Regions from separate parts of the Actinoplanes sp. NPDC026670 genome, predicted to be linked through region 2. Evidence: riboswitches for the same ligand, from Rfam matches in the RefSeq annotation. Region 2 holds a riboswitch; each other region holds the start of a gene.
What was found. A riboswitch is a leader RNA that binds a small molecule or an ion and turns the genes downstream of it on or off. The one in region 2 is predicted to bind cyclic di-AMP.
Positions count from the first base shown of each region.

Region 1 (3,265 bases), on a different contig from region 2:
CGTTCCGTGGCACCGACAAGCGCGGTGGCGCGAACGGCGCCCGCATCCGGTTCGCCCCGCAGAACCAGTGGGAGGTCAACGACCCGGCCCAGCTCGCCAAGGTGCTCGGCGTGCTGGAGGGCGTGAAGGCCGAGTTCGACGCGGCCGGTGGCGCGAAGATCTCCCTCGCCGACCTGATCGTGCTGGCCGGTTCGGCCGCCGTGGAGAAGGCCGCGAAGGACGCCGGTTTCGACGTCGAGGTGCCGTTCACCCCGGGTCGTACCGACGCGACCGAGGAACAGACCGACGCCGAGTCGTTCGCGGTGCTGGAGCCCACCCACGACGGCTTCCGCAACTACCTCGCCAAGGGCCACAACCGTCCCACCGAGGCGCTGCTGGTCGACCGCGCGCAGCTGCTCACCCTCACCGCGCCGGAGCTGACCGTGCTGGTCGGCGGCCTGCGTGTGCTGGGCGCCAACACGGCCGGCTCGAAGGACGGTGTCTTCACCGAGACGCCGGGCGTGCTGACCAACGACTTCTTCGTCAACCTGCTCGACTTCGGCACCACCTGGTCGGCCACCGACTCCGACGGCGAGGCCTTCGAGGGCCGCGACCGCCGGACCGGCGAGGTCAAGTGGACCGCCACCCGGGCCGACCTGATCTTCGGGTCGAACTCGGTGCTGCGCGCCCAGGCCGAGGTGTACGGCAGCGACGACGCCAAGGAGAAGCTGGTCACCGACTTCGTCCAGGCGTGGGTCAAGGTCGCGAACCTGGACCGTTTCGACCTGGCCTGATCGTCAGGTGGTTTCCCGGCGGGCCCGGGTCGGCCGTACCGACCCGGGCTTCGCCTGCTGGTACCCTCAGCAACGTCGGGCTCGTAGCTCAGTGGATAGAGCAACCGCCTCCTAAGCGGTAGGTCGCGCGTTCAAGTCGCGCCGGGCCCACTCTCAGACCTTCAACCGCTGCCCCACCCGCAGCCGGTGCGGGCTGCTCAGCACATCCGAGTTCGCACGGTAAAGCGCACGCCACCCGCCCTTGACGTCGTGCCGGGCCGCGATCCGCGCCAGCGTGTCGCCACGCCGTACCACGTAGCTTCCGGTCGTCCGATGCACCTTCCGTACGCTGCCACGCGACGCCGCCGTGTAGGCGTGCCGCCGGCCGCACGTCGGCCACGCGCCGATGCCCTGCCCGCGTACCACCCGTTCGGCGATCCGGATCTGCTCGGACTTGGAAGCCCGGTTCGCGGTGTCCGCGTACTTCGTGCCGCCGTAGGCGCGCCACGTGCTCCGGCTGAACTGGAGTCCCCCGTAGTAACCGTTTCCGGTGTTGATGCTCCAGTTGCCCCCGGATTCGCAGTGCGCGATCGCCTCCCAGTTGATGTCGGCGTGCGCGGGCCCGGCGAGGGCGACGCTTCCGGCGAGTCCGACGGCCATCATGCCGACCGCGCGTTGGAGTTGTTTTCCGATCTGAGCCATGAGCTTGTCCTCCACGCCTACGAGGTCAGCTGTCGGGTTCGGGCAGAGGTGCCCGGCCGCGTTCGCGGCTTCACCCCGAGGCGCCGTAGCGCCGAGGAACTCTTGGGTCCCCCGCTCCATGCCTTTGGTTCGTCGAACCGTGGTCGGCGGCTGGACTCGGCGTTCCGACCACGGTGCCCGCTCTGTTTCGGGCTGCCGATTCGCCGCGCTGCTGGTTGGTTATGCGACACGCGGCAATGGAGTTGTAAGTCACAAATTAGCCGCTTTGATCTTCCTTTGTGTGGCTAACGTGCTGAATTCGGCGTGGCGCAACAGGTGCGGAACCCTCCACCGAGGGTGCACAATCCTCAGCCATGGGCGAGGACATGAACGATCAACAGCGCGAGTTCGACGTGATCGTCTACGGTGCCTCGGGTTTCGTCGGTGTGTTGGTGGCGCGATACCTCGCCGAGCACGCTCCAGCGGGCGCACGGCTCGCGCTGGGCGGCCGTTCCGCGGCGAAACTGGAGGGTCTCGGTCTGGACTGGCCCGTCGTCGTCGCCGACGCGAACGACGCGGAAGCCCTGACCACGATGGCCGGCCGCACCAGAGTCGTGATCACCACGGTCGGGCCGTATGCGAAGTACGGCAAGCCACTCGCCCGTGCATGCGCCGAAACCGGCACGGACTACGTGGACCTCACCGGTGAGGTGCTCTTCGCCCGGGACAGCATCGACGAGAACCACGAGACGGCAAAGCGCACCGGCGCACGGATCGTCCACTCGTGTGGCTTCGATTCGATTCCGTCCGATATCGGAGTGCACGTCCTGCACGAACAGATCAGCCGGGACGGCGCCGGCGAACTCACCGACACGACGCTCGTGGTGACCAGCATGCGCGCCGGGATCAGCGGCGGCACCATCGACTCGATGCGGCACCAGGTCGACGTGATGAAGAAGGACACCCGGCTGCGCAAGGTCGGCGCCAGCCCGTACTCGCTGAGCCCGGACCGGCAGGCCGAGCCCGACCTGGGCCGTCAGCCCGACATGCTCACCCTCCCCGGGTCCGAGGTGGACTCCAGCATCCGCGGGCACCTCGCGCCGTTCGTGATGGCGTCCTACAACACCCGCGTCGTCCGGCGCAGCAACGCGCTGCGCGGCTGGGCCTACGGCCGCACGTTCCGGTACCGCGAGGTCCTGCGGGTGAAGAGCAAAGTCGCCGCCACGGTCGTCAAGTCCGGCATGAACGCGCTGGTCATCGGCTTCGCGGTGCCGCCACTGCGATTCGTCCTGGACCGTTTCCTGCCCGCCCCCGGCGCCGGGCCGAGCGAGGACACGCAGCGCAACGGCCACTTCACCATGGACCTTTTCACCACCACCACGTCCGGGGCGCGCTATCGCGCGAGGGTCAAGGCGAAAGGCGATCCCGGGTACGCCGCAACCGCGGTCATGCTCGGCGAATCGGCTCTCGCGCTCGCCTTCGACACCGAGGCGCTGCCGCAGGTCGGGGGCGGTGTGCTCACCCCGGCGACCGCGATCGGTGACGCCCTGGTCGAACGCCTGCGCAACGCCGGATTCGAGATCACCGTTCAGCGCCTCTGAGACATGGTGCGATTCTGCACCGCGAAATGGTGTCCGTGATCCGACCGGTGGACGGTAAGGAATCGTTCACGGCTTTCCTCTCGATCGCCACTAGCACCAAAGGTGGTCTTACCGGCACGATTGGACAGGTGACCGTCAGCCCATTGCCCTACCCGCTGAGGTTGACGGGGACCGGCGTCATCCTTCGGGAATGGCGGTGGGAGGACGTCGACGAGCTGGTCGCGCTCCTCG
Region 1 is NZ_JBEZXU010000025.1:100,426-103,690, forward strand. It holds gene katG (catalase/peroxidase HPI) at 1-773, shown strand, start outside; tRNA gene AB0E94_RS24540 (tRNA-Arg) at 851-923, shown strand; gene AB0E94_RS24545 (transglycosylase family protein) at 927-1,454, opposite strand; cyclic di-AMP (ydaO/yuaA leader) riboswitch at 1,454-1,599, opposite strand; gene AB0E94_RS24550 (saccharopine dehydrogenase NADP-binding domain-containing protein) at 1,808-3,034, shown strand; gene AB0E94_RS24555 (GNAT family N-acetyltransferase) at 3,163-3,265, shown strand, end outside.
Region 1: another riboswitch for cyclic di-AMP. It lies ahead of AB0E94_RS24545 (transglycosylase family protein); the one in region 2 lies ahead of AB0E94_RS05010 (hypothetical protein).

Region 2 (3,265 bases):
CAAGCAGGTGGTCAAGCAGGCCGACCTGGTCATGGCGATGTACATCCGAGGGGACGCGTTCACCCCGGAGGAGAAGGCGCGCAACTTCGCCTACTACGACGCCCGGACCGTACGGGACTCGTCGCTCTCCGCCTGCATCCAGGCCGTCCTCGCGGCCGAGACCGGGCACCTGGAGCTCGCGCACGACTATCTGGGCGAGGCCGCCCTGATGGACCTGCACGACCTGCACCAGAACGCCCGGGACGGGGTGCACGTGGCGTCCCTGGCCGGCACCTGGATCTCGCTGGTCGCCGGTCTCGGTGGCATGCGTGACTTCAACGGCCAGCTGTCGTTCGCCCCGCGCCTGCCCAGCCGGATCAACAACCTGGAGTTCTCGCTGCTCTGGCGTGGTCTGCGGCTGCGGGTGAGCGTGACCTCGGATGAGGTCACCTACTCCCTGCGCAACGGCGGCGGCCAGGCCCGGCTCACCCTGCTGCACCACGGCAAGGAGCTGGAGGTCACCCAGGTGCGCCCGGTGACGATCCCGATCCCGGCTGCGGTGCCGGCCGGTCCGGCGCCGGCCCAGCCGCACGGCCGGGCCCCGGTGCGGCGCGCGCTGCACTGACCGTTCGAGATGCGAAACGGCCCCCGTCCACCGGACGGGGGCCGTTCTCGTGACGTGAAGGTTCTAGAGCATCGACACGTGCACGTGGTCGGTGTGGTCACTGACCCCGTGGTAGTTGCTCCACCCGTTGGCAGGGAACCAGATCTGCTTGTTCCAGATCACGTAGTAGATCCCGAGCGCGTCGGCATTACGCACCAGGAACGCCATCAGGTTGTTGCCGTACCGGAATTCCTTGTCGGTGTCGAACGTCGAGAACCCGGACTTCTGCAGCGACCAGTCGCAGGCGCGGCCCTTGGGATGCTCGAACGGCCCACCGTCGCGATGGCAGCCGACGAAGTTGCTGAAGCCGGCCTTCTTGACTTCCTTGTACATGTGCAGCGTGCGCTTGGTGACGCAGCCGTTCGTGGTCGGGTCCTTCTCGGTGCAACCCTCGGCCGAGAAGCCACCGCTGGAGTTGCGGGGCGCCGGAGCGGCCTCCGGGGAGTCGGCGACCACGAGGCCCTTGGTGACACCCTTGCCGCCGACCAGGGCGAGCGCGTCGACCGCGGCGTCCTTCTGCTTCTTCATCGCGGCGGCGTCCTGCTGCTGCTGCTTCACCTCGGCGTCGAGCCGGACCTTGCTCTCGGTGATGGTCCGGAGTGCCTCGTTGAGCTCACGCAGCTTGGCGTCGTGGAGCCGGTTGATCTCCTCCAGGGAGACCGCCTTCTCCAGGAAGTCGCCCGAGGAGTTGGCGTTGAGCAGGTAACCGATCGAGCTCAGGTTGCCCGTCATGTACTGCTCTTTGGCGATCTTGTCGACCTCGGGGATCAGCACGTCGCGCCGGGCCTCGGCCTGCTTGATCTGGCTGGCCAGTTGAGCCTGGGCCTTCACCGACTTCTGCACGGCCGCCTTGGCGGACACGTAGCGCCGGTTCGTGTTCTCGATCACATCGGAGAGGATTGCGTCTCCGTCGCCACCGTTCTGCTCCTGCTCTTGAGCAGTGGACGACGAGCCGCCGGGCTCGGCCGAAGCCGGAGCCGCGGGTGCCGCGAGCATCACGACAGCCACCAGCGGCGCCAGGGCGTGTATCAGCCACCGGCGGGGACTTGCGGTCATCAACAGTTCCTTCCGTGTCACCGCCGACCGAGTTAGCTGACGGGTTCGGGACGGAAGCAATCCCTACCGCAAACTGCGGATACACCCCAGTGACCTGGTTCCCCGGCTCGCCTTTCGACGATTGGGCGGCGGCCTGCCGGCAACTCGGGGGCGGTGCCGTCCTGGCAGGACCGGCGGCCAGTTTACCCGAGATATCGCCGTGGATCAGACCCTGGGAACGGCCAAAAGTGTTACGTCGCAACGACTATCCGTAATTGTTGTCACCGCTCGTGTCGAGGCCATTGCGGGGCGTACGAGAACTGTCGATCTGTCGATCGAGTGGGTATGGTCGGTGCGGTTCCCGTACGGGAGCCGCCGCCTAATCGCCGTTATCGGCGAGCCGGGGAACCAATATTCCCTGGGGTGAATCCGCTCACCAGCGGTAGGGATTTCCTTCGTCCCGAACCCGTCAGCTAACCCGGCCGGCGGCCGACGGAAGGAAATTCCTGTGCAGCAGAACACTGCGCGGCGATTAGCGGCGTTGCTGGCGCTGCTCGTCGCCGCGTGCGGACTGGCCGTCGCCCCGACGCCGGCCACCGCGGCCCCCCGGCTGCTCGCCGCCCCCGGCGACTCCGGTGACGACGGTGAGGGCGGCTCCGCGTCACTGATCGAGAAACTCGAGAAGGCCTCCAAGGGTTTCGTGGAGGCGAAGGCCAAGCTGAAGACCTCCAAGGAACAGCAGGCCAAGCTGACCGCCGAGCTGAAGAAGCTGGACGGCGAGCTGGGACCCCAGCAGGACCGGCTCGACCTGCTCGCCACCCAGGCGTACACCGCGGGCCGGGGCGGGCCGATGGCCGCGCTGCTCAGCTCCGACTCGGCCGAGGGCTTCCTGGGCCGGGCCGAGACGCTGGCCCTGGTGGCCGCCGACCAGAACCGGGCGATCGAGGATCTCAAGACCACCCGCGACACCCAGCAGAAGGCCAAGGACTCCATCGACATCGCCATCAAGGACCAGCAGAAGCAGGTCACCGTGATGGCGAAACAGAAGGAGCAGGCCGAGGCGGCCCTGAAAGCGGCGAACCAGGGCGCCGACGCCAGCTCGTCGTCCGACGGCGGTGACAGCGAGGACGCGTCGCCCGGTCCGAGCGGCACCAGCTGCAACCAGACCGACCCGACCGGGACCGGCGGCTGCGTGACCGCGACCCTCCTGCACGCCTACAAGGAGGCCCGCGCCGACGGCTTCACCAGGTTCACCAAGTGCTGGCGGGAGCAGAACAGCGGCGAGCACCCCAAGGGCCGGGCCTGCGACTTCTCGGCCGAGAAGGGCACGTTCGGCGGCGACGCCACCGGAGCCGACAAGACGTACGGCGACAACCTGGCGAACTACTTCATCAACAACGCCGACAACCTGAACGTGCTCTACGTGATCTGGTACCGCCGGATCTGGCTACCGAGCAGTGGCTGGAAGTCGTACAGCGGGGCGGGCGGAGACCCGTCCAGCGACCACACCAACCACGTGCACCTGTCGGTCAACTAGCCCGGCGCCGGAGGAGTGCGGGGCCTCACCTGCGGGTGAAGGCCTCGTAC
Region 2 is NZ_JBEZXU010000003.1:308,924-312,188, forward strand. It holds gene AB0E94_RS05005 (glycoside hydrolase family 65 protein) at 1-604, shown strand, start outside; gene AB0E94_RS05010 (hypothetical protein) at 668-1,699, opposite strand; cyclic di-AMP (ydaO/yuaA leader) riboswitch at 1,704-1,837, opposite strand; cyclic di-AMP (ydaO/yuaA leader) riboswitch at 2,045-2,182, shown strand; gene AB0E94_RS05015 (hypothetical protein) at 2,187-3,215, shown strand; gene AB0E94_RS05020 (ABC transporter ATP-binding protein) at 3,241-3,265, opposite strand, start outside.

Region 3 (3,265 bases), on a different contig from region 2:
ATGACGTCGTCGCCGGCGCGGCCGGTCTCCACGAAACCGGTCTTGGCGGCGACCGCGGCCGACGCGTGGTTGTCCGGGTGGTGCCGGATGATCAGGCGCTCGATGCCCGGCAGCGACAGGGCCACCCGGGTCAGGACGGTCACTGTGGCGGTCATCCGGCCCCGGCCCGCCCACGGGGTCCGCAGCCAGTAGCCGATCTCCAGGATGCCCGGGCCGGGTTCGGTCATCAGGCCGACCGCGCCGATCAGGTCACCGACGGCGGTGAACAGCGCATAGTTGAACTCGGTGCCGGCCGTCCAGTTCGCCACCGACCGCTCGGTGAAGGCGCGGGCCTCGGCCAGGCCGTAACCGGGGGTGGCGAACGGCAGGAACGGCGCGAGTTCGGGCTGCGACTCCTGGACGGCGGCGGCCAGTTCGGCCGACCATTCCGGTTCCCATCGTTTGAGGACCAGATCACCGGCATTGATCATCTCGGGTGGTTCCATGATCGGTATTCTGCCGGACACCTATATCTCAGGTTAGGTGCCCGAATCCGGCTGCGGCCAGATCCGCCGGGACGCCCCGGTCGGAAGACTCATCGGCATGACGATTCCTCCGCCGTCCGGTATCCCGTACCACCGTCTCGCTCGTACCGCCGCTCATCGTTGGTGGCGGTTTCCGCTGGGGACGCTCTTCATCGTCGCCGTCGTCTTCGCGGCGATGATCGCCTTCGTGATCTTCACCGAGATCTTCGGCCGCCCGGGCGGGCCGGACGGCATGGCGACGCTCGGCGCGCTGCCGGACCTCGCGCTCGGCTTCCTGTCGATCGCGGTGGCCCTGCCGGTGACCATGGTGGCGGCCTTGTGGATCCAGCGGCGGGCGCCCGGGACGCTGTCGTCGGTGGCCGGGCGGATCCGGTGGCGATGGCTCGCGGTCTGTCTCGGCGTCGCCACCGTGACCATCATCCTGTTCCTGGGCGGGATCACCGGGCTGTCCGTGCTCACCGGGGAGGACGCCGGGCTCGACGATCCGCTGGCCGGCTGGGGGCCGTTCCTGGTGTCGGCGGCGGTGCTGCTGGCCGTGGTGCCGTTCCAGGCGGCCGCCGAGGAGTACCTGTGCCGGGGCTGGCTGTTGCAGGGCCTGGGCGCCTGGCTGCGTGGCCCGTGGCTGCCGATCCTGGTGCAGGCGGCGGTGTTCGCGGCGCTGCACGGCTGGGGGACGCCGTGGGGTTTCGCCGACCTGATGCTCTTCGGCGCGGTGGCCGGGTGGGTGACGGTGCGGACCGGCGGGCTGGAGGCGGCGGTCGCCCTGCACGTGATGAACAACCTGCTCAGCACGTTGGTGGCGGCGGCGTTCGGGCAGCTGGCCATCGACGAGACGGCGGCTGACATGCCGTGGCAGGGGTTCGCGGTCGACGTTCCCATTCTGATCGGGTTCGCCGCGGTGATCATCTGGCTGGCGGGCCGGCGGCGGCTTCCCGCGGCGACGCCGATTGTCGTCTATCCGACCGTGGCCTACGGCCCGTGGCGGCCGGCGCACGCCGAGGACGGCGCCGCGGCGGGCATCCGATGACGGCGCGCCGAGGGCCGTCCGGCGTCCGGCGAAGGCCGTCCGGTTTCCGCTCCGAGGGGCCGTCCGGCTGCCCGGCCGAGGGTGCCCGTCGCCCACTGAGGCGGCAAAAGTCGCCATGAAAAGTCTCATAAACGCTGTTTCGGAAATTTCCGGGCGCTAACAAGATCAAACCGGGCAAATACTGAGAAGAACGTCACTATCGAGGGCCGTGAGCTTGGCTTGCGGCCCTTCGTCATGGTTACCGTCGGGCCGTCCCGCGACGCGGGCACTGTGGACGGACCGCCGAGTCCTGCCCCCGTCCACAGACTCGATGGGAGGGCAGGAGCGGGGGACCCACTTTTTGCGGCGCGCGGGATGCGCGCCTTGGGGTGAAGCCGTGTGCACGCGGCCGGGACGATCTTCCCGAACCCGACAGCTCACCTCGCAGGCGTGGAGGATCATCCATGTCTGGTAGTAGACGAATCCGCCTTGCCCTGGTTCTGGCGACCGCCGGAATCACCGGAGCCGGCGTCCTGCTCGGCCCGGCCACCCCGGCTCAGGCCGCGCGTCAGGTCAACTGGGACGTCGTCGCCAAGTGCGAGTCCGGCGGCAGGTGGCACATCAACACCGGAAACGGGTACTACGGCGGCCTTCAGTTCAGCCGCAGCACGTGGAAGTCGAACGGCGGCGGGAAGTACGCCCCGACCGCGGACAAGGCCACCAAGGCCCAGCAGATCGCCATCGCCAACAAGCTGCACGCCAAGCGCGGGCTGAGCCCGTGGCCGGTCTGCGGCAAGAAGGCCGGTGTCTACAAGACGACGAAGTCGACGACACCGAAGAAGAAAGCGAAGGCCACCGGCAAGACCTATGTGATCAAGTCCGGCGACACCCTGGCCTCGATCGCGAGGAGATACAAGGTCAAGGGCGGCTGGCGTACGCTCTACGCGTTGAACAAGAACACGCTCCGCAGCCCGGCCCTGATCTTCCCGGGCCAGCGCATCCGCCTCTGACCGAAGTCCTGCCGCCCGGCGTGCCAGGTGCGCTCGGACTCGGACCGGTCACCGGCTGCGTGCCGATCACGCTCGGCCTGATGAACCAGAACTGGCGCGTCGAGACCGCGTCCGGGGTGTATGCCGTCAAGCGACTGCACGACGCCACCCCGGACGCGGTCCGCCGCCAGCACGAGCTCTTTCCCGCCCTGGCCGTACACGGTCTGCCGGTGCCCACGCCGTCCCGGCTGGCCGAGGTGGACGGTCACTGGTATGCCGCAGGCCCGTGGCTGCCCGGCGAACACTGCGGCGACCTGTCCGTACCGGCCGCCCGGAACCTCGGCGACCTGATCGGCCACCTGCACCACCGGCTGAGCGAGGCCCTGCCCGCCGTTCCGCCGGAGCTCCACGACGAGCCACCACTCGTCCCGTTCGCCTTCGCCGAGTTGACCCGCCTCGGCAGCGCCGCCGCGGCCGGGTCGACCGACTTCGACGCCTTCGCCGTCGCTGAGATCAGCCGCCGGCTGCGCCTGCTGGCCGACCTGGCCCACCTGCCGCCCCGCCCCGGCCCGGTGCGCCCGGCCGGCTGGACCCACGGCGACCTCAACCATCTCAACCTGCTGTTCACCGGCGACCGCTGCACCGGAGTACTCGACTGGGATCGTCTGGGCGTCCGTCCGTACGGCCTGGAGGTCCTGCGTACTGCCGTGATCCTGTTCGCGGTGGGGCGCGGTGACGATTCCACC
Region 3 is NZ_JBEZXU010000024.1:32,004-35,268, reverse strand. It holds gene AB0E94_RS23600 (GNAT family N-acetyltransferase) at 1-485, opposite strand, end outside; gene AB0E94_RS23605 (beta-galactosidase) at 1-4, shown strand, start outside; gene AB0E94_RS23595 (type II CAAX endopeptidase family protein) at 583-1,551, shown strand; cyclic di-AMP (ydaO/yuaA leader) riboswitch at 1,822-1,996, shown strand; gene AB0E94_RS23590 (transglycosylase family protein) at 1,995-2,540, shown strand; gene AB0E94_RS23585 (phosphotransferase) at 2,621-3,265, shown strand, end outside.
Region 3: another riboswitch for cyclic di-AMP. It lies ahead of AB0E94_RS23590 (transglycosylase family protein); the one in region 2 lies ahead of AB0E94_RS05010 (hypothetical protein).